DNA from 4 places in the Azonexus sp. GW821-FHT04F04 genome. Region 1 is predicted to be linked to each of the others. Evidence: riboswitches for the same ligand, from Rfam matches in the RefSeq annotation. Region 1 holds a riboswitch; each other region holds the start of a gene.

Region 1 (5,076 bases):
CGGGTTGCAGAGCAGTACGTAGGGCGTCGCGACGGCCAGCGCGCGCGGCAGCATGGCGTTCTGCAGGAAACGCACCTTGTGCCCGGCGCGCTGCCAGGCTTGGGGGTGCTCGCTGTAAATCGGCGAAATGCAGGCCACCATGGCCCGCGGCAGCAGGGCCGGTAGCCAGTGGATGGCGGCTTGCGAACCGGCGACGGCCAACAGGTTGGCGTTGCCGTAATAGGCCGCGGCAGCGGCTTCCAGACCATCGTTTTCCTCGGGCAGACGCTGCCAGGAATCGGCCGAGAGCGGTGGTACCGGCCAACCTGCCGGGTTGATGCCAGTCGACAGATCCAGCCAGTTTTCCAGCGGGATGTTGTAGTGCGCCGCGGCTTTGCGCAGGCCGCCACCGTGTTCAAGCATTGACGAATCCAATCACGAAAAAGGTGGCCAGCCACAGCCACAGGCTGCGCTGGATCAGGCTGATCGCCCGGCTGAGGTCGGCGGCGACGGGCGCCGGGCCAGCGCCGAGCGGCGGGCGGATTTCTTCCTGGCCATGATAAATCGCCGCGCCGCCGAGCAGCACGCCGAGGCTGCCGGCGCCGGCCGACATGACCGGACCGGCATTCGGGCTGTCCCAGCCCGGCGCCTGCGCCCGCCAGCAGGCCAGCGCGTTGCGCGTCTGGCCGAGCACGGCGTAGGTCAGGGCGGTCAGGCGGGCGGGAATGAAATTCAAGGCATCGTCAAAGCGCGCGGCGAAGCGCCCGAACAGGTTGAAACGCTCGGTGCGGTAGCCCCACATCGCGTCGAGCGTGTTGGCCAGCCGGAACAGCACGGCGCCCGGCCCGCCGAGCAGGGCGAACCAGAATAGCGTACCGAAGATGGCATCGTTGCCGTTCTCCAGCACCGATTCGACGCCGGCCTTGGCGACGCCGGATTCGTCGAGCGCAGAAGTTTCGCGCGAAACGATCCAGCCGACGCGTTGCCGGGCCTCGTCGAGCCGGCCTTCCTGCAAGGGTTTGGCGATGGCCTCGGCATGCTCGCACAGGCTCTGCGCACCGATGGCGAAATAGAGCAGGACGACATCGACGGCAAACGGCGCCAGCGGCCGCAACCAGAACGCCAGCGCCACCCACGGCCCGACGGCGAGCAGCCAGGCCAGCACGCCGCCGGCCAGCGAGCGCCGGTTGAGCCGTTTTTCGATGGCCGAGGCCAGATTGCCGAAGCCGACCAGCGGGTGAAAGTGCGAGACCTCGCCAAGCAGGCGGTCGAGCAAAACCGCGCTCAGGGCAGCCAGCGGCATGGCGTAGGCGTCAAACGTGAGCGTCATGCCGGGAATACGCCCTTTTCCTGAATGTCGGACTGCATTTTGGCCAATGCCACGGTCAACGGGAAATTTTGCCCAAAATCGGAGTCGCCCCACTGCTCGAAATAGACCAGATCGTTGATCGGCAGACGCGGCAGCCAGCCCGCCTTTTCCAGCTCCGGCTTGTTGTTGAAATGGCTGACGTAGCCGATACACAAATAGGCAATCGGCACGATGTGGTGCGGAATGCCGAGCGCGTCCTGCAGCGCTTTCTCGTGAAAGATGCTCACCCAGCCGACGCCCAGCCCCTCGGCCCGCGCCGCCAGCCAGAGGTTCTGCACGGCGCACACGCTGCTGTAGAGGTCCATGGTCGGCATGTGCGTGCGGCCGAGCACCACCGGCCCGCTGCGAGAACGGTCGCAGGTGATGCACAGATTGATCGGTGCTTCGAGAATGCCCTGCAACTTGAGCTGGCTGTAAATCTCGCGCTTCTCGTTCGGGAACATCAGCGCCGCTTCGTTGTTGGCCTCGGCAAAAACGTTATGGACGCGTTGCTTCACCGCATCCGATTTCACCAGCAAAAAATTCCACGGCTGCATGAAACCGACCGACGGCGCATGATGCGCCGCCATCAGCACGCGGGCGAGCAAATCGTCGGGCACCGGCGTCGGCAAAAACTGGCCGCGCACATCGCGCCGACTGAAAATGGCCTGATAAACCGCCGCCCGATCGACGTCGGAAAAAGCTTGCGCCTGCGGCGCGGATGGGTTTTCCATGGAGTCCCCTTCTGGAAAAACAAAGGCTGCCGTCCACGCAGCCCGCAATCATCTCCCGGCCGGTCTTCTGACTTGGGTTCTTCCGGAATGCACGCCTTCCCGCGTTTGCTCGCAGTGGCCATTGTGCATCCGTCCCCCTCACAGCGTTGGGCACGTGGCGGGATCACACCGCCTTCCCGATTCTCCGTTTCGGCGCTTTCACAAAATGCCCCCGACTTTGTCGATTACGCCTCGCCGTGCAGATGCACTGTCTTCGGCTCGTCTTCGCGTCAGGGACAATTTGTGAAAGCGCCGCAAACGGCACCGAGAGATCTAAAGGGCGAAGGATAGCAGGTGGGGGTGGGGTAAGGCGATGGAGGGCGGTTCAGCCACGCAACCGTCGGACAAGAAATATGGCAAGTGCTGTAATTCCCGCGCTCAGGAACGTCAAGCCAAAATACGGCAGTCGACGGACAACTCTGGAAAATGACCTATCCTGGTCCAAGGCTTCAAATGAAATGCCGTAATGAAGGCAAACCAAATACGCAATGAGTGTTATCACCAGCCCAACCACTACAAATGCGTAGCCGGGCATTGCGGAGGCGTAAGTTTCCTTCCTGCGCACCAGCAATGTGATCGGCAATACCAGGCCAATCAACATGGCGAATCCAACGTAGGTCAGATTGAGTCGGATGGAAATGAGCGCGGTGATGATCGCAATCGGGAAGAAGGTAAGCCGTTCCATTGATGTGGGGCCAATTGATTTTGTCTGGTGCTGGCGCCTTAAGTCTAATGGCATTTAATGCCTCGCGTACGGATTACGCAAGGTCCGGACAGTGCACTAATCCGGGATAATCCCAGCTTTCATTTTTGACACGATCCATGCCCTGTTCCTTCCTCATGGTCCAAGGGACCACTTCCGATGCCGGCAAGACGACGCTGGTTGCCGCCTTGTGCCGCATCCTGCAGCGTCGGGGCGTGCGTGTCGCGCCGTTCAAGCCGCAGAACATGGCGCTGAATTCGGCGGTGACGGTGGATGGTGGCGAGATCGGGCGGGCGCAGGCGTTGCAGGCGCTGGCTTGCGGGCTGGCGCCGCATACCGATTTCAATCCGGTGTTGTTGAAGCCGACGACGGACAAGAAGGCGCAGGTCATCATTCATGGTAAGGTGGCTTTCGACCTTGATGCCAAGGCCTATCACGAGTACAAGCCGCGGGCGATGGGGGCGGTACTCGAGTCGTGGGCGCGGCTAACGGCGGCTTACGACTGCGTGGTGGTCGAGGGGGCCGGGTCGCCGGCCGAGATCAATTTGCGCGACCGCGACATCGCCAACATGGGTTTTGCCGAGGCGGTCGATTGCCCGGTGATCATCGTTGCCGACATCGATCGGGGCGGGGTTTTCGCCCATCTCGTCGGCACGCTGGAGCTGCTGTCGCCGACCGAGCAGGCGCGGGTCAAGGGCTTCGTCATCAACCGTTTTCGCGGCGACATCGCGCTGCTTGAATCGGGCCTGACCTGGCTGGAAGAGCGGACCGGCAAGCCGGTTCTCGGTGTTTTGCCTTATTTGCACGGCCTGATGCTCGATGCCGAGGACGCCATCGCGACTGCCACGGTCGACCGGGAAAAAACGCCAAAATTGAAAGTCATCGCGCCGGCTTACCCGCGTGTTTCCAACCACAACGACCTTGACCCATTACGCCTGCACCCGGAAGTCGATTTCCGCTGGATCGGCCCGGGCGAAACGGCGCCGGCGGCCGACCTGATCGTTCTGCCCGGTTCCAAGGCTGTCCGTGCCGATATCGACTGGCTGCGCGAAAAGGGCTGGGCGGCGGCCATTCACAAGCATCTGCGTTATGGCGGCAAGGTGGTCGGCCTATGCGGCGGCTACCAGATGCTGGGCCAATTGATCCACGATCCGCAGGGGCTGGAAGGCCAGCCGGGCAGCACGCCGGGGCTGGGCGTGCTGGATGTGGAAACGACGCTCGAAGCCGAGAAGCAGCTACGAAATGTGAGTGGTCACTTGTCGCTTCCCGGCCAGCCAGCGATGACAGGCTACGAGATTCACCTCGGCGTGACGCGCGGCACCGGCTTGGCGCAAAGCGCCGTTCAGCTGGCGGATGGCGTGCCCGACGGTGCCATTTCCCCCGACAACCAGGTCTTCGCAACCTATTGTCACGGCGTTTTCGATCACCCGGAAGCGCTGACCGCCTTGCTCGCCTGGGCCGGCATGCAGGAAACCGAGCAGGTCGATTTCGCCGCCCGGCGCGAGGCCGATCTTGAACGTCTGGCCGACTCGGTCGAGGCCGCGCTGGATTGGAAAAAAATGGCCGATCTGCTTCCGGGCGGCTTTGAATCTCAGCCCGTCGAACGCAGCGTATAAGCCAGGCAAAGCCGTAGCGGGATAGCGGCGGCGGTGAACAGGTCGGTCAGTTCGCTGGTGCTCAGGGTGGCCGGCATGACGCTGACCCGACCGTTGCCAACCTCGAAAACCGGGGTTTCGAGCAGCGACCGGCGGGCGGACTCGAGGGCGCTGATCGTCTCGCCATCCAGATTGGTGCTGGCCAGCACGAGAAAATGAATGGCCGGGGCCGGGGCGCCGCTCAGCGGATCGTTGTCGGGCGTGCGCGGCAACGGTGTGCTGCGCACGCGGGTATCTTCTTCGATGCGCCAGGGCCAGATGTAAAGGCCCGCGGTGTCATCCGGCCGGCTGATGCGGACGGGCAGGGTGGCGTGTTTGGCGATGACTTCGCGCAAGGCGGTGAGGCGGGTGAAAAGGGGCATGGCGTTCTCCTGAACGTGCCGGGTGGCTGGTCAGGCTAGCACAGCGCAGCGTGGTTAGCCGGGCTGTTTGAGGCTCAGCGGCAATCCGGCGGCGACCAGCGTGACCTGATCGCAAACAGCCGCTACGCGCTGGTTGAGGCGACCCTGTTCGTCGGCGAACAACCGCGAGACGGGGTGCATGGGGACGATGCCCCAGCCGACTTCGTTGGAGACGAGGATGATGTGACCGGGCAATTGCGGCAGCAGGTCGATCAGC
Region 2 (5,076 bases), on a different contig from region 1:
GACGCTTCACCTAACCTTGTGGTTTGCATTGGCGTCGGTATTCGTGCTGTTCCTGCTTGGGTTGCTGATCGGGCGCTCGGTGGAACAACACTTCGAAGAGCAGGACATCGAGGTGCTGGCCGGCAAAATGGAGTTGGCCAAGCATGTTCTTGAGAAAGCGCTGGCCACGCCAAGTGGCGAGACGCTGGCAAAACAGTTGGATGAGGCTTTGACTGGGCATCACGGTTTGGTCATTGCCGTAGTCGGACCTAATCGGCAACGCTTGGATGCCCATGTAGGGCTTGTTCTGCCCACTGAATTGCTCAGCGATCGACTGGCGACCGGTAGTGGACGCCCGATCAAATGGGTCGCCGACGATGGTCTCCCATGGCGGGGCATTTCGGCCACTTTGACGTCCGGAGGCCAGGCCGGATCCTCGTATACCGTCGTGGTGGCCACCGAAATATCGCATCACGAACATTTCATGGGCGCTTTCCGGCAAACCCTGTGGGTGTTCATGCTGCTGGCCACGCTGGCCATGGGCCTGCTCGGATGGTTTGTCGTCCGGCGCGGACTGGCACCGCTGCAGACGATCAAGCGTCAAGCTGCCGCGATCACCGCCAACCGGTTGCACACCCGTCTGCCAGTCGAGGCTATTCCCCTTGAACTGGGCGACTTGGCGAGCACCCTGAACGACATGCTGTCGCGGCTGGAAGAGTCCTTTCAGCGCCTGTCGGACTTCTCGTCAGACCTTGCCCATGAACTGAGAACGCCGGTCAGCAACTTGCTGACCCAAACCCAGGTCACGCTGTCGCGCGCCAGATCGGCCGACGAATATCGGGACATTCTGGCGTCCAACGCCGAAGAGTTCGAGCGCTTGTCGCGGACGATCGCCGACATGCTTTTCCTGGCCAAGGCCGAGAACAAGCAACTCATCCCGCATCAGGAGCGACTCGAACTTGCCGACGAGGTTGCGGAATTGATGGAGTTCTACGGGTTGCTGGCCGAGGAAAAGGAAATTCGCCTGTCGGTCGTTGGGCACGGCACCGTATCCGGTGACCGTCTGATGCTGCGCCGGGCAATCAGCAATCTGCTCTCCAATGCGCTGCGCTATACCCCGGTCGGTGGAACGGTAACGGTAGCAATCGAAATGCATCGCGACGAGGTGGTTCAATTGGCCGTTGAAAACACCGGGCCAAGTATTCCAGCCGAGCACTTGCCTCGCTTGTTTGATCGTTTTTACCGTGCTGATAGCTCTCGCCAGCGGACAACCGAGGGTTCTGGCTTGGGGCTGGCAATCACGCGTTCTATCTTGGCTGCACATGGCGGGGACATCACTGTAAGCTCGACGGAGGGTATGACGAAATTCACCTTGTCGTTACCTGCGGGAGTTGAAAGTCAAATTGCTTAGCGAGGTACGGAAAGATGCTGATCGCCTTTGCAAGGCCATGTTGAGAAAAAATCGGAACCAGGAAAAATCGAACACAACAGAATCAATGCCGAGCAATCAAGCCGAAGTGATACGAGCAACAAGCCTGCAAATTGACTCGCCGAAGCCCTCGAAACTCCACTACATGTAGTGGTGTTTTTGTATTCGAGTACTAAATGTAGTGGTCGCGCGCTTGACATATCCGATATGCCCCAACTAGACTTCGAGCCGTTGAAGGTTCCCCGCAAGGGGATTAAAACGGGAATCCGGTGCCAGGCCGCAAGGTCTGAATTCCGGGGCTGCCCCCGCAACTGTAATCGGCGAGCGCTTCGCCAACACATGCCACTGGATGCGTCCGGGAAGGTAGGTGGAGCGCGCTGAACCGAGAGCCAGGAGACCTGCCGCAACGAACTTTCTTTCATGGTTTTGGGGCGGGGTGTCCCTGACGAGAGGTTTATTGCGTGTCTTTCTTGCCGTTCGTTCGCCTGACCGATTCGACCACGGGTTGCTGCCCGCGGGCGCTGCGGTCGGTCGCGCCGATTGGCGGCCGGGCGCCTCGTCGATTCTCCGCCCCCCGATACGGAGAATCGCCTTGTCATCCAATGTCCTGAGCTTATCCACCGGCAGCGAAATCGCCGCCGCCGCCCTGCAAGTCATCCGCCGCAACGGCGCGGTCGTCGCCTTCGATGCCGACAAGATCGCCGTCGCGCTGACCAAGGCCTTTCTCGCCGTCGAAGGCAGCCAGAGTGCCGTCTCGTCACGGGTGCGCGACGTCGTGGCCCACCTGACGCAGGCGGTCGTCCGTTCGCTGACCCGGCGGATGCCGGATGGCGGCACGGTGCATATCGAGGACATCCAGGACCAGGTCGAACTGGCCCTGATGCGCTCCGGCGAGCACGACGTGGCGCGGGCCTACGTGCTCTACCGCGAACGGCGGGCCAGCGAGCGTTCGGTCGCCCAGCCGCTGGCCGGCGCGCCGCTGATCCACGTTCTGGATGGCGGCCAGCGCCGGCCGCTCGACCGCGCCGAACTGGCCGGCCTGTGCGCCGATGCCTGCGCCGGGCTGGGCAGTGCGGTGGATGCCGAACGGGTGCTCGACAGCGCCATCCGCAACCTTTACGACGGCGTGCCGCTGGCTGACGTGCACCAGGCGCTGATCCTCGCCGCGCGCACCCTGATCGAACGCGAGCCGGCCTACAACCAGGTGACGGCGCGCCTGCTGCTGGCCAGCCTTGGCCGCGAAGTGCTCGGCGAAGCGCGGTCGTTGAGCGAGATTGCTGCTGTCAACAGCGAATATTTGCCCAATTTCATCGCCCAGGGCATCGAAGCCGAACTGCTCGACCCGCGCCTCGCCTCCTTCGATTTGCCGCGCCTGGCTACCGCCCTGAAGCCCGAGCGCGACCTGCAATTCGGCTACCTCGGCCTGCAGACGCTGTACGACCGTTATTTCCTGCACATCGACGGCCGTCGCATCGAACTGCCGCAGATTTTTTTCATGCGCGTCGCGATGGGCCTGGCCTTGAACGAAATCGACCGCGAAGCCCGCGCCATCGAGTTCTACGACCTGATTTCCAGCTTCGATTTCATGTGCTCGACGCCGACGTTGTTCAACAGCGGCACGCTGCATTCGCAGCTATCGTCGTGCTACCTGACCACGGTGGCCGACGATCTCGAAGGCATCTACCAGTCGATCAAGGAAAACGCCCTGCTGCAGAAATACGCCGGTGGCCTGGGCAACGACTGGACGCCGGTGCGCTCGCTGGGCAGCCGGATCAAGGGCACCAACGGCCAGAGCCAGGGCGTCATTCCCTTTCTCAAGGTGGTTAATGACACGGCGGTCGCGGTCAACCAGGGCGGCAAGCGCAAAGGCGCGGTCTGCGCCTATCTTGAAACCTGGCACCTCGACATCGAGGAATTCCTCGACCTGCGCAAGAACACTGGCGACGAGCGGCGCCGCACCCACGACATGAATACCGCCAACTGGATTCCCGACCTGTTCATGAAGCGGGTTATCGACCACGGCGAATGGACGCTGTTCTCGCCGGTCGATGTGCCCGATCTGCATGAAAAGTTCGGCGCCGAATTCGAAGCGGCGTATGTCGCCTATGAAGCCAAGGCTGCCGCCGGGAAACTGAAGCTGCACAAGAAGCTGCCCGCCGTCCAGCTCTGGCGCAAGATGCTGACCATGCTGTTCGAGACCGGGCATCCCTGGATCACCTTCAAGGATGCCTGCAACCTGCGCTCGCCGCAGCAGCACGTCGGCGTCGTGCATTCGTCCAACCTGTGCACCGAGATCACGCTGAACACTTCGGACGAGGAAACCGCCGTCTGCAATCTCGGCTCGGTCAATCTGCTGGCCCACCTCAAGGATGGCGCCCTCGACCAGGCCAAGCTGGCGCGCACCGTGCAGACCGCCTTGCGCATGCTCGACAACGTCGTCGATATCAATTTCTACGCGACGCCCAAGGCACGCAACGCCAACCTCCGCCACCGGCCGGTCGGCCTCGGTATCATGGGTTTCGCCGATTGCCTGTACGAACTCGGCCTGCCTTACGCGTCGCCGGAAGCCGTCGAATTTGCCGACCGGACCATGGAAGCCGTCTGCTACCACGCCTACGGGGCATCGACCGAACTGGCCCGCGAGCGCGGCCGCTATTCGAGCTACCCCGGCAGCCTGTGGGCCCAGCGCATCCTGCCGCTCGATTCGATCGATTTGCTGGAAGCCGGGCGGGGCGGCCATGTCGAACTCAACCGTGACTCAACGCTCGACTGGGCCGGCCTGAAGGAACGCATCGCCCGCCACGGCATGCGCAATTCCAACTGCGTCGCCATCGCGCCAACGGCGACCATTTCCAACATCGTCGGCGTCTCGGCCAGCATCGAGCCGACGTACCAGAACATCTACGTCAAATCCAACCTGTCCGGCGAATTCACCGTGGTCAACGAAGCGCTGGTCCGCGACCTCAAGGCGCTGGAGCTGTGGGACGAAGTGATGGTCGCCGATTTGAAATATTTCGACGGCTCGCTGGCCCGCATCGAGCGCGTGCCGGACGAATTGAAGGCGCGCTACGCGACCGCTTTCGAAATCGACCCGGTGTGGCTCATCGAAGCAGCAGCCCGGCGCCAGAAATGGATCGACCAGGCCCAGTCGCTGAACCTCTACCTGGCGCTGCCATCCGGCAAGAAGCTCGACGAAATCTACAAGCTGGCCTGGCTGCGCGGTTTGAAGACGACCTACTACCTGCGCACGCTGGGCGCCAGCCAGGCCGAGAAGGCGGGCGGGCGCGACGACGCCGTGGCGCAGGATGAGCCGAAATTCTGTTCGATCGACAATCCGGAATGCGAGGCCTGCCAATGAGTACCAACGCACTGCAAGCGACCATCTCGGAAGCGATACCCCTGGTTTCCCCGTCGCTGCCGCGTCGCATCCTGCGTCGTGACGGTTCCGATGTACCTTTCGAGGTCGAGCGCATCGCTTCGGCATTGGCTCGCGCCGGTGCCGCCAGCGGTGAATTCGATGTGGATGAGGCGCAGTTGCTGACAGCTCGCGTGCTCAAGGTGATTCGCCACCGCTATGCCGATTCGGCGCCCACCGTCGAGCAGGTGCAGGATATGGTCGAACAGACCCTGGTCGACGCCAACCACTTGCGGACATTCCGCGCTTACGT
Region 3 (5,076 bases), on a different contig from region 1:
TCGATGATCTTGCGGCTGATCGCCATGTAAATCAGGACGTTGCGCTTGTGGTCGAAGAAGCGATGGACATCGGTTTCCTTGAAGAAAATCGAGGTGTCGTTGCTGAACACGATTTCGTCTTCCGACAGCTTGGGGGGCAGGGTGATCGGGCCGATCTGGCGGCAGGCCAGCGAGAACTGCGACGGATCTTCGGCCAGCCCGAAGCTGCCCTTGACGCCACCGGTGCGGGCCTGGCTGACGTGGCAGGTCACACCGGGAATCTTCGGGTCGTCGTAGGCGTAAATGCAGACCCGGTGATTGGCTCCGATCAGTTTCCAGGTCGTTGTCGAGCAGCCGATTTCTTCGGCGACGGTGGGCAGGGAGAAAGCCGAGAGGGTGGCGATAACAAGGGCGGCGGTTTTCATGATGGTTCCGTTCAGGATGGTCGGCTCGATGATAACGGAATCAGCTTGCCGACGTATTTTGTGAGGATTTTGTAGATGTCGCGGTCAAAGGCCGGGCGCGGGCTGTCGAGCAGGGCGTGCAGTTCTTCGTCCGAGGCGGCGCTGCCGAGGTAGCGCCAGCCTTCGATCAGGTGGATTTGGTCGCCCTCGCGAAACAGCCCCGGGCCGGCGAAGGGCCAGGCGACGAGCTTGAGGCCGACGAGCGCCGAGATCAGACGAACTGTATGTTTGGCGTAGGGTTCGGCGCCAATGCAGGCCCCCTTGCAACGGCGGATCTGGTGGCCGAAGCACGGTTTGCCGGGTTTTACTTTTTCCAGCCCGAGCAGCACATCGCACAGATTGTGCGACTGGGCCAGTGCTTGCAGCACCTTGTTGGCTTCTTTTGTGGTCTTGAACAGGCCGTAGCAGGCACTGGTCAGGCCGGCATCGATATCGGCCAGGGCCATGAGTTGCGGGCGCAGCCAGCCTTCGCCCTCGTCGACCAGCGTCCATGTGCAGGCCTCGTCGTTCTTGCGCAATTGGCGGTTGTGACTTGGCTGCAATTGCTTGACCAGCGCCGATTCCTTGAGCAGCGCGCCAATTTCACCAGCCGTTTCGACCCAGTCGATGCGCTTGACCTGCTGGGCGAGTTCCATTTCCTTGGCAGCGCTGTGGTCGCCAGCAAAATGCGAGAGCACGCGCTGGCGGATGTCCTTGGCCTTGCCGACATAGAGCGGCAGATTGTTTTCACCGTAAAACAGATAAACGCCGGGGCCTTCGGGCAATTCATCGATGATCCCGGCGTCGAGATGCGGTGGCAGGCTGGGGTGGGCGTTCTGCGCCTTGAGCGCGGCTTCGATGTCGTGAATGCTGCGGTCGACGTGGATTTTTTGCCAAAACTGGTGGATCAGTTGCGCGTCGGCCAGCGCCCGGTGCCGGGCCTCGGCCTGCAGGTCATGACGCTCGATCAGGCTGTCGAGATTGTGCCGCTTGTGCTCGGGAAACAAGGTGCGCGACAGCTTGACGGTGCACAACACCGAGGCGCGAAACGTGATGCCGAGGCGCTTGAACTCGTTCTTGAGAAAGCCATAGTCGAAACGCGCGTTGTGGGCAATGAACAGCCGGCCTTCGAGGCGCTTCATGGTTTCGGCGGCGACAGCCTCGAACGGCGGCGCATCGGCCACCATGTCGTTGCTGATACCGGTCAGTTGCTCGATGAAAGGCGGAATCCGCATGCCGGGATTGACCAGCTGCTGCCATTCGCGCACGGAACCGTCGGCATCGACTTCGACAATACCGATTTCGGTGATGCGGTCATGGGTGGCGGTGGCGCCGGTGGTTTCGAGGTCTACGAAGGCTAGGGGTCGCATGGACGGATTTTCTCACGGACGGCATCCTCTGGCGTCTGTTCCGGTAAAAAACACTACCGGTAGTGTCTGGTGTGAGTACTGAGGCCTTATTTAGTGTTCCGGTGTTGACCATGGCATGCGTCGTCGTTAGACTCGGCGCTGTTGATGGTTCCCTTTCAGGGGATTAAAACGGGAATCCGGTGCCAGGCCGCAAGGTCTGAATTCCGGGGCTGCCCCCGCAACTGTAATCGGCGAGCGTTTCGCCAACACATGCCACTGGATGCGTCCGGGAAGGCGGGTGAAACGCAATGAACCGAGAGCCAGGAGACCTGCCACGACAAATTTCTTTCATGTTTTTGGGGCGGGGTGTCCCTGACGAGAGGTTTTTTGCGTGGTCCATTGCTGTTTGTCCGTCGTGTCCAGTCGTTGCCGGGTTTGTCTCCGCAGCGCTGGTCCGCGTGCGCCGGCCGGTTACGCACTCGGTTCTCCGCCCCCCGATACGGAGAATCGCCTTGCCATCCAATGTCCAGTCTCTTTCAGCCGCTAACGCCTTCGCGGTTGCTGCTCTGCAAGTCATCCGCCGCAACGGCGCGCTCGTTGCCTTCGACGCCGACAAGATCGCCGTCGCGCTGAGCAAGGCCTTTCTTGCTGTCGAGGGCAGCCAGAGCGCGGTGTCGTCGCGTCTGCGCGAGGTCGTCGCCCGCCTGACGCAGACGGTGGTCAATTCGCTGACCCGCCGCCTGCCCGACGGCGGCACGGTGCATATCGAGGACATCCAGGATCAGGTTGAACTGGCGTTGATGCGCGCTGGCGAGCATGACGTGGCCCGCGCCTACGTGCTTTACCGCGAGCGCCGCGCCGGTGAGCGGGCGGCCAGCCATGGGGACGAGCCCGCTGTTATCGAACTCCATGTGCTCGATAACGGCGTGCGTCAGCCGCTTGATCGCGCCTTGCTGCTCAGGAATTGCGAAGCTGCCTGCTTCGGGCTTGGCGACGTGGTTTCGGGTAAAACCATCTTTGATAGCGCCCTGAAAAATCTCTACGACGGGGTGCCGCTGGCCGACGTTTACCAGGCGCTGATCCTTGCCGCGCGCACCCTGATCGAGCGCGAGCCAGCCTACAACCAGGTCACCGCCCGCCTGTTGCTGGCCAGCCTGGGGCGCGAAGTGCTCGGCCGGCCGGTGAAGCTGGATGAGCTTGCCACGGTCAACCCGGAATATTTGCCAAATTTCATCAAGCAGGGCATCGCCGCGGAGTTGCTCGACCCGCGCCTCGCCAGCTTCGACCTGCTGCGTCTGGCCGCCGCGCTCAAGCCGGAACGCGACCTGCAGTTTGGCTACCTTGGGCTACAGACGCTGTATGACCGCTATTTCCTGCACATCGAAGGACGCCGCATCGAACTGCCGCAGATTTTCTTCATGCGCGTCGCGATGGGCCTGGCGCTCAACGAAATCGACCGCGAAGCCCGCGCCATCGAGTTCTACGACCTGATTTCCAGCTTCGATTTCATGTGCTCGACGCCGACGCTGTTCAACAGCGGCACGCTGCATTCGCAGCTGTCGTCGTGCTACCTGACCACCGTCGCCGACGATCTCGACGGCATCTACCAGAGCATCAAGGAAAACGCGCTGTTGCAGAAATACGCCGGCGGCCTCGGCAACGACTGGACGCCGGTGCGCTCTCTGGGCAGCCGGATCAAGGGCACCAACGGCCAGAGTCAGGGCGTTATTCCTTTCCTGAAAGTGGTCAATGACACGGCGGTCGCCGTGAACCAGGGCGGCAAGCGCAAAGGCGCCGTCTGCGCCTATCTCGAAACCTGGCACCTCGACATCGAGGAATTCCTCGACTTGCGCAAGAACACCGGCGACGAGCGCCGCCGTACGCACGACATGAACACGGCCAACTGGATTCCCGACCTGTTCATGAAACGGGTGATGGACAACGCCGAATGGACGTTGTTTTCACCGGTCGATGTACCCGATCTTCACGAAAAATTCGGCGCCGAGTTCGAGGTGGCCTACGTCGGCTACGAGGTGCAGGCCGCCGCCGGCCGGCTCAAGCTGCACAAGAAAATCCCCGCCGTCCAGCTGTGGCGCAAGATGCTGACCATGCTGTTCGAAACCGGCCATCCGTGGATCACTTTCAAGGATGCCTGCAACCTGCGCTCGCCGCAGCAGCACTGCGGCGTCGTGCATTCGAGCAACCTGTGCACCGAGATCACGCTCAATACCTCGGACGAGGAAACCGCCGTCTGCAACCTTGGCTCCGTCAATCTGCTGGCGCATCTGAAGGACGGCGCCTTGGATCAGGCCAAGCTGGCCCGCACCGTGAGCACCGCTTTGCGCATGCTCGACAACGTCGTCGACATCAACTTTTACGCCACGCCCAAGGCGCGCAACGCCAACCTGCGGCATCGGCCGGTCGGCCTCGGCATCATGGGTTTCGCCGATTGCCTGTACGAAATCGGCTTGCCTTATGGGTCGACCGCGGCGGTGGATTTCGCCGACAAAACCATGGAAGCCGTCTGCTACCACGCCTATTCGGCATCGAGCGAACTGGCCCGCGAGCGCGGTCGGTATTCGAGCTTTGCCGGCAGCTTGTGGGATCAGGGCATCCTGCCGCTCGATTCAATCAACTTGCTGGAAGCAGGGCGGGGCGGGCATCTCGACGTCAATCGCGACGCCAAGCTCGACTGGAACGCCCTGCGCGAACGCATCGCCCGCCACGGCATGCGCAATTCCAACTGCGTCGCCATCGCGCCGACGGCGACCATCTCCAACATCGTCGGCGTCTCGGCCAGCATCGAGCCGGCCTACCAGAACCTCTACGTCAAATCCAACCTGTCCGGCGAGTTCACCGTGGTCAACGAGGCGCTGGTCCGCGACCTCAAGGCGCTTGGCCTGTGGGACGAAGTCATGGTCGCCGATCTCAAGTATTTCGACGGTTCGCTGGCCCGCATCGAGCGCGTACCGGACGAACTCAAGGCCCGTTACGCGACGGCCTTCGAGATCGACCCGGTGTGGCTCATTGAAGCCGCCGCCCGTCGTCAGAAATGGATCGACCAGGCCCAGTCGCTGAACCTCTACCTGGCGCTGCACTCGGGCAAGAAGCTCGATGAAATCTACAAACTGGCCTGGCTGCGCGGTTTGAAAACCACATACTACCTGCGCACGCTGGGCGCCAGCCAGGCCGAGAAAGCGGGCGGGCGCGACGAGGCGGCGGTGCCGGAAGAGCCGAAGTTCTGCGCGATAGACAACCCGGAGTGCGAAGCATGCCAATGAATCCCATCCACAGGAAAACCATGA
Region 4 (5,076 bases), on a different contig from region 1:
TCGCCTATTCTCCGGGGTCGCTCCGAGAACAAGCAATCTCATAATCCGCCTAGCCGATCAGGCTGTACAACATCTTGGTGGCGAGCAGGGCGAGAAAACCGCCGAATGCCCGCTTCAGTTGTTTGACCGGCAATTTGTGCGCCAGTTTGGCGCCGACCGGCGCCATCAGGATGCTCATCACGACGATGCCGACGAAAGCCGGAAGGTATATGTAGCCCAGCGAATAATTGGGCAAACCAGTGTCACTCCAACCAGCAACGATGTAGCCGATGGCGCCAGCCAGGGCAATCGGAAAACCGAGCGCCGACGAGGTGCCAACCGCCGAGTGGATGGCAACATTACAGAACAGCATGAACGGCACCGATAGAAAACCGCCCCCCGCAGCAACCAGACTCGACACGCCCCCAATAGCGCCCCCGACAGCAAACAATCCGGCCGGTCCGGGCAGTTGCCGGTGGGCTTGCGGCTTGAAATCGAGGATCATCTGGATCGAGGCGTAATAAACGATGACGACAAAAATCACCGTCATCGGCCCGGTCGGCACCTGACCAGCGACCAGCGAGCCAGCAAAAGTCCCAAGCACCAGACCCGGCGCCAGATTGCGGACAACATCCCAACGCACCGCGCCATGCGCATGGTGGGCGCGCATGCTGGAAATGGACGTGAAAACGATGGTCGCCATCGAGGTACCGAGCGCCAGATGCATGACATGCTCCGGCGGGAAGTTCTGGGCGACGAACAGCATGTACATGAACGGGACGAGGGTCAGCCCGCCGCCAACGCCGAACAGACCGGCAACGAAGCCGCCGAAGATTCCCAGCAGGGGATAGGCCAGCCACCAGATTGTCATGAGTTATCTGCCATGAGACGGTTGATGAATGCCCACTCGTCGGGCGTGACCGGCATGATCGACAGGCGGTTGCCGCGGGCAAGGAGGCGCATGTTGGCAAGCTCCGGATAACCGCGCAGTTTGGCCAGCGGAATCAGGTGCGACTTGCTGACGAACCGGACATCGCGCAGCCACCAGCGCGGATTTTCCGGTTTCGATTTTGGGTCAAAATACCGGTTGACCGTAGCAAACTGCGTCTCGTCCGGATAAGGCTCGGAACATACTTCGCAAATGCCGGCAATGCCCGGTTCGGCGCAACTGGAGTGGTAAAAGAAGGCAAGGTCACCGACCTGCATCGCATCGCGCATGAAATTTCGCGCCTGATAGTTGCGTACACCGAACCACGGAAACGCCTGTCCCGGCGCGCCAGCGAGGTCGTCGATGGAAACCTCGTCCGGCTCCGATTTCATCAGCCAATATTGCATGCGTTCAGGTAATTTCGAGGGCAAAAAAAAGGCCCCCGCAAGTGCCGTCAGGCCGGCATCCTGAACCTGGGTCCAGAGTGGTCGCATTCCTTCCGCATCAGGCACGCTCACTGGGAGCGCGCACAACAGCGGATTGATGGTCCGCAACCGATGCCAATTAGCATTGGTTCAAGGAATGTATGGCCTTAACAAACACCGCAGGGGACGCTCGGCGGGCGGCGCCGGGGTCAGCAGAACCGACTACAGGTCCAGTTGCTGCTGGGGCGCAAGCACGGCATCAAGTCGTGCTCCCATGTCACCGATTCTACGCTTCGTTTCGGAAGTATCAACTGCTTCCGAGAACTCTTTTCCAGCCCCGCCGGCAGCCCCGGAAAGGTGCTCGTGGGCAATGTTCAGGGCAGCCATGACGGCGACGCGTTCGGCGATGGTGTTCTTGGTGCGCTGCGCGATGTCACGCATTTTGTTGTCGACCAGATCAACCGCCGAGAGCAGGGCATCACGCTCTTCTGGCGTGCAGGCGACGCGGTATTCGCGACCCATGATCTTGACGTCGAGGAAATTCGGCTCGCCACTCATCTCAGACATCCTCGGGAATCTTGTCCATCAGACCTTCAAGTCGCTCGCGGGCGACCGTCATCGTCTGCCGCAGATGCAGCCGTTCAGCCTCGGCCGCGGTCATCTGGTTCTTCAAAACCTCATTCTCGGCGCGCAACTGATGAACCAGTGCGACAACCTGTTCGATTTTGGCTTCTAGCGTTTCGAGTTCCACATTCATGCGACGAACTATAGAGGGAAAAACGCCGCGTGGTCAAGGACTAAGCCATTATTCTAAAAGTGGTTTATAGCAAACACCAGCATGCCGCCTGATGCGCTGCAGCACGAATGAATGTAGAATGCGCGCCGTGTCAGGTGCTGCGTAAGGTTTCTCCAAACGCAGTTAAACGGGAAAGCGGTGCGTCTCCAACGAGACAAATCCGCTGCTGCCCCCGCAACGGTAAGCAAGTGCGGGCGTATCAACATGCCACTGGGTGCCAACCTGGGAAGGCGATACGTCAAGACTTGTGAGCCCGGATACCGGCCTGAGACAAAAAGCGGAAGTGCCACGGGGGTGTGGTGCGGGTTAACGCAACCAGCCCTTCTCCCCTCGCACTTCCTTTTCAATGCTCTTCCGGCATGCGGGGACGCCCGCCGGGAAAAGGAAAACCATGTATCCACGTTTGAAACCAATGGCCGCGCTGCTGGCCTTGTCTTTTGCCCCTGCGGCTTTCGCCGTCGACCAGCTCGCCGCACTTGACCCCATTCTGATCACTGCAACGCGTCAGGAAATGCGCGTCGCGGAACAGTTGTCGGATGTTTCCGTGATCGAACGCGAAACCATTGATGCGGCCGGCCAATCGAGCCTCGAAGAAATTCTGTCGCGGCAACCGGGCATCGAATTTTCGGTCAACGGCAGCTTCGGTGCCAGCTCATCGCTGTACATGCGCGGCACAAGCGGCGCCCATGTGTTGCTGCTGGTGGATGGCATGCGCATGGGATCGGCCACTTCGGGCAGCGCTTCATGGAATCGCATCCCAGCTAGCCAGATCGAGCGTATCGAAATCGTCCGCGGCCCGGCCTCATCGCTCTATGGCAGCGATGCCATCGGCGGGGTCATTCAGGTATTCACTCGCCAAAGTGACGGACCTCTCCGCTTTTATGGCGAAGTGGGCGCTGGCTCTTACGATACCGCCTCGGCCTCCGGTGGATTTTCTGGCGCGCAGAACGGCTGGCGTTACGCACTGAATGCGGCCACCCATTCGACTGCCGGTTTCAACAGCAAGCCGTGGACCGCCACAGCCAACAAGGATCGCGACGGTTTCTGGATGAACAGCCTGAGCGGCCGGCTGGCCTACAGCTTTGCCAAGGGCCATGAAGCCGGCATCAATTTCTTTTACAGCGACGGGGAAAGCAAGTACGACGGCAGCGGCGCAACGGTCGACTGGCGTAACCGGAACAGCGTGAGCAGCATGAATGCGTTCATAAAAAACGCGCTGACTGAAAACTGGACCAGCACGGTCACTGTCGGGACGAGCGCCGATGATTCCGATGACATCAAGAACGGGTTGCGAAACAGCAATTTCCGGACTGATCAGCGCCAATATTCCTGGCAAAACGATCTGCGCACCCGGTTTGGCAATTTCCTGCTCGCCGCCGAGCGCCTGGAACAGGAGGTCGACACCACGGCCGCCTACGCCGTCCGCGAACGAACCAACAATTCCCTGCTCGGTGGCTGGACGTTTGGCTACGAAGCGCACCGCCTGCAGGCCAACCTGCGCCGCGACGACAATTCGCAGTTCGGCGAAAAGACGACCGGCTCGCTGGCCTACGGCTATCGCTTCTCGCGCAACTGGCGTGCCAACGTGGGTTACGGCACCGCCTTCAAGGCACCGACCTTCAACGACCTCTACTACCCCCTGAGTTTTGGCTATCACGGCAACCCCAACCTTGTGCCGGAAAATGCCCGCAACCGCGAAGCGGCCTTGCATTTCGAAACCGGTACACAGCACGTTTCGCTGACCTGGTATCTGAATCGCGTCGAAAACCTGATCGTGTGGACCAATACGCCGAGCAACGTCGGCAGCGCGCGACTGGAAGGCATCACCCTGGCCTACGAGGGCGTGCTTGCCGGCCTCAACGTTCAGGCCAGTTACGACTATCTGGACGCCAAGGATCTGGACACCGATCTTCGTCTGGCCCGCCGCGCGCAGAATCGCGTCGCCGCAGCCATCGGCAAAACGCATGGCGCCTGGGAATGGCGCGTCGAGGAACAGGTCAGCGACGACCGCATGGATTATCCTTTCGGCCAGCCGGCCAAGAAGTTGGGCGGTTATTCGCTCACCAACCTCTATGGAGCCTATCGATTTGCCAAGGACTGGTCGGTTTTCGCCCGGGTCAACAATCTGTTCGACCGAGAGTACGTGTTGGCCGACACCTATGCCACGCCGGGCATGAACGCCTTCGTCGGTATCCGCTACAGTCCGAAGTAACAATTCATGCCCACCCGTCACCGCGCCTTCCTGATTCTCGCCAGCCTCGGCCTTCTGGCCGTGGCGAGTATCGGGCTGGCGTTGACAGTGGGTAGTTTCAAGGTTTCCTACGGTGAAGTGCTGGCTGCGCTGCTGGGCAGTGAAGGCGGGGCCGGCGATGTCGTGCTGCAGCTTCGCCTGCCGCGCGCCTTGGCCGGCTTTGCCTGCGGCGGGCTGCTCGCCCTGGCTGGCGCGCTGATGCAGGTTTTGCTCCGTAATCCGCTGGCCGATCCTTACGTGCTGGGCATCTCCGGCGGCGCCGGGGTCGGGGCGATGTTCGCCATGCTGCTTGGCTTGCCGGTTCTCGGCGTCGATGGGCTGGCCTTTGTCGGCGCCTTCGCCGCGATGTTGCTGGTTTTCGGGCTGGCGCACGGCGACGGGAGCTGGACGCAGACCCGCCTGCTGCTGACCGGCGTCATCGTCGCCGCCGGTTGCGGCGCGCTGGTCGCGCTGATGTTGAGCATCGCCGACGAGCACAAGCTGCGCGGCATGTTGTTCTGGCTAATGGGCGACCTCGGGCAGAGCGCCCAGTGGTGGCCGGCCTTTGCCGCACTGGCCGTGGCATTGGTGCTGGCCATGCCCTTCGCCCGCGAACTGAATTTGCTGTCACGTGGCCTGATGCAGGCGCAGGCGCTGGGTGTTGCGGTCGGTCGGCTGCGCTACGCCATCTATCTGCTCGCCTCGCTGGCTACCGCCG

Evidence for each region. Region 1 has a riboswitch for cobalamin ahead of bluB (5,6-dimethylbenzimidazole synthase). Riboswitches for the same ligand answer to the same signal wherever they lie in the genome.
Region 2: another riboswitch for cobalamin. It lies ahead of AC07TV_RS21035 (ribonucleoside-diphosphate reductase subunit alpha); the one in region 1 lies ahead of bluB (5,6-dimethylbenzimidazole synthase).
Region 3: another riboswitch for cobalamin. It lies ahead of AC07TV_RS14095 (ribonucleoside-diphosphate reductase subunit alpha); the one in region 1 lies ahead of bluB (5,6-dimethylbenzimidazole synthase).
Region 4: another riboswitch for cobalamin. It lies ahead of AC07TV_RS01370 (TonB-dependent receptor domain-containing protein); the one in region 1 lies ahead of bluB (5,6-dimethylbenzimidazole synthase).

What each region holds. Positions count from the first base shown of each region.
Region 1 is NZ_JBWKSX010000008.1:121,727-126,802, forward strand. Features, by position in the region: gene cobD (threonine-phosphate decarboxylase CobD) at 1-402, opposite strand, end outside; gene cbiB (adenosylcobinamide-phosphate synthase CbiB) at 395-1,309, opposite strand; gene bluB (5,6-dimethylbenzimidazole synthase) at 1,306-2,061, opposite strand; cobalamin riboswitch at 2,102-2,290, opposite strand; gene AC07TV_RS15865 (hypothetical protein) at 2,426-2,785, opposite strand; gene AC07TV_RS15870 (cobyric acid synthase) at 2,923-4,419, shown strand; gene AC07TV_RS15875 (Pvc16 family protein) at 4,395-4,820, opposite strand; gene cobU (bifunctional adenosylcobinamide kinase/adenosylcobinamide-phosphate guanylyltransferase) at 4,875-5,076, opposite strand, start outside.
Region 2 is NZ_JBWKSX010000016.1:6,423-11,498, forward strand. Features, by position in the region: gene AC07TV_RS21030 (heavy metal sensor histidine kinase) at 1-1,390, shown strand, start outside; cobalamin riboswitch at 1,627-1,828, shown strand; gene AC07TV_RS21035 (ribonucleoside-diphosphate reductase subunit alpha) at 2,001-4,766, shown strand; gene AC07TV_RS21040 (ribonucleoside triphosphate reductase) at 4,763-5,076, shown strand, end outside.
Region 3 is NZ_JBWKSX010000007.1:20,028-25,103, forward strand. Features, by position in the region: gene AC07TV_RS14085 (CreA family protein) at 1-404, opposite strand, end outside; gene AC07TV_RS14090 (3'-5' exonuclease family protein) at 416-1,792, opposite strand; cobalamin riboswitch at 1,921-2,122, shown strand; gene AC07TV_RS14095 (ribonucleoside-diphosphate reductase subunit alpha) at 2,284-5,052, shown strand; gene AC07TV_RS14100 (ABC transporter substrate-binding protein) at 5,073-5,076, shown strand, end outside.
Region 4 is NZ_JBWKSX010000001.1:281,774-286,849, reverse strand. Features, by position in the region: gene AC07TV_RS01395 (sulfite exporter TauE/SafE family protein) at 50-850, opposite strand; gene AC07TV_RS01390 (EVE domain-containing protein) at 847-1,299, opposite strand; RNA gene ssrS (6S RNA) at 1,343-1,521, opposite strand; gene AC07TV_RS01380 (cell division protein ZapA) at 1,555-1,890, opposite strand; gene AC07TV_RS01375 (hypothetical protein) at 1,892-2,089, opposite strand; cobalamin riboswitch at 2,205-2,411, shown strand; gene AC07TV_RS01370 (TonB-dependent receptor domain-containing protein) at 2,520-4,340, shown strand; gene AC07TV_RS01365 (FecCD family ABC transporter permease) at 4,347-5,076, shown strand, end outside.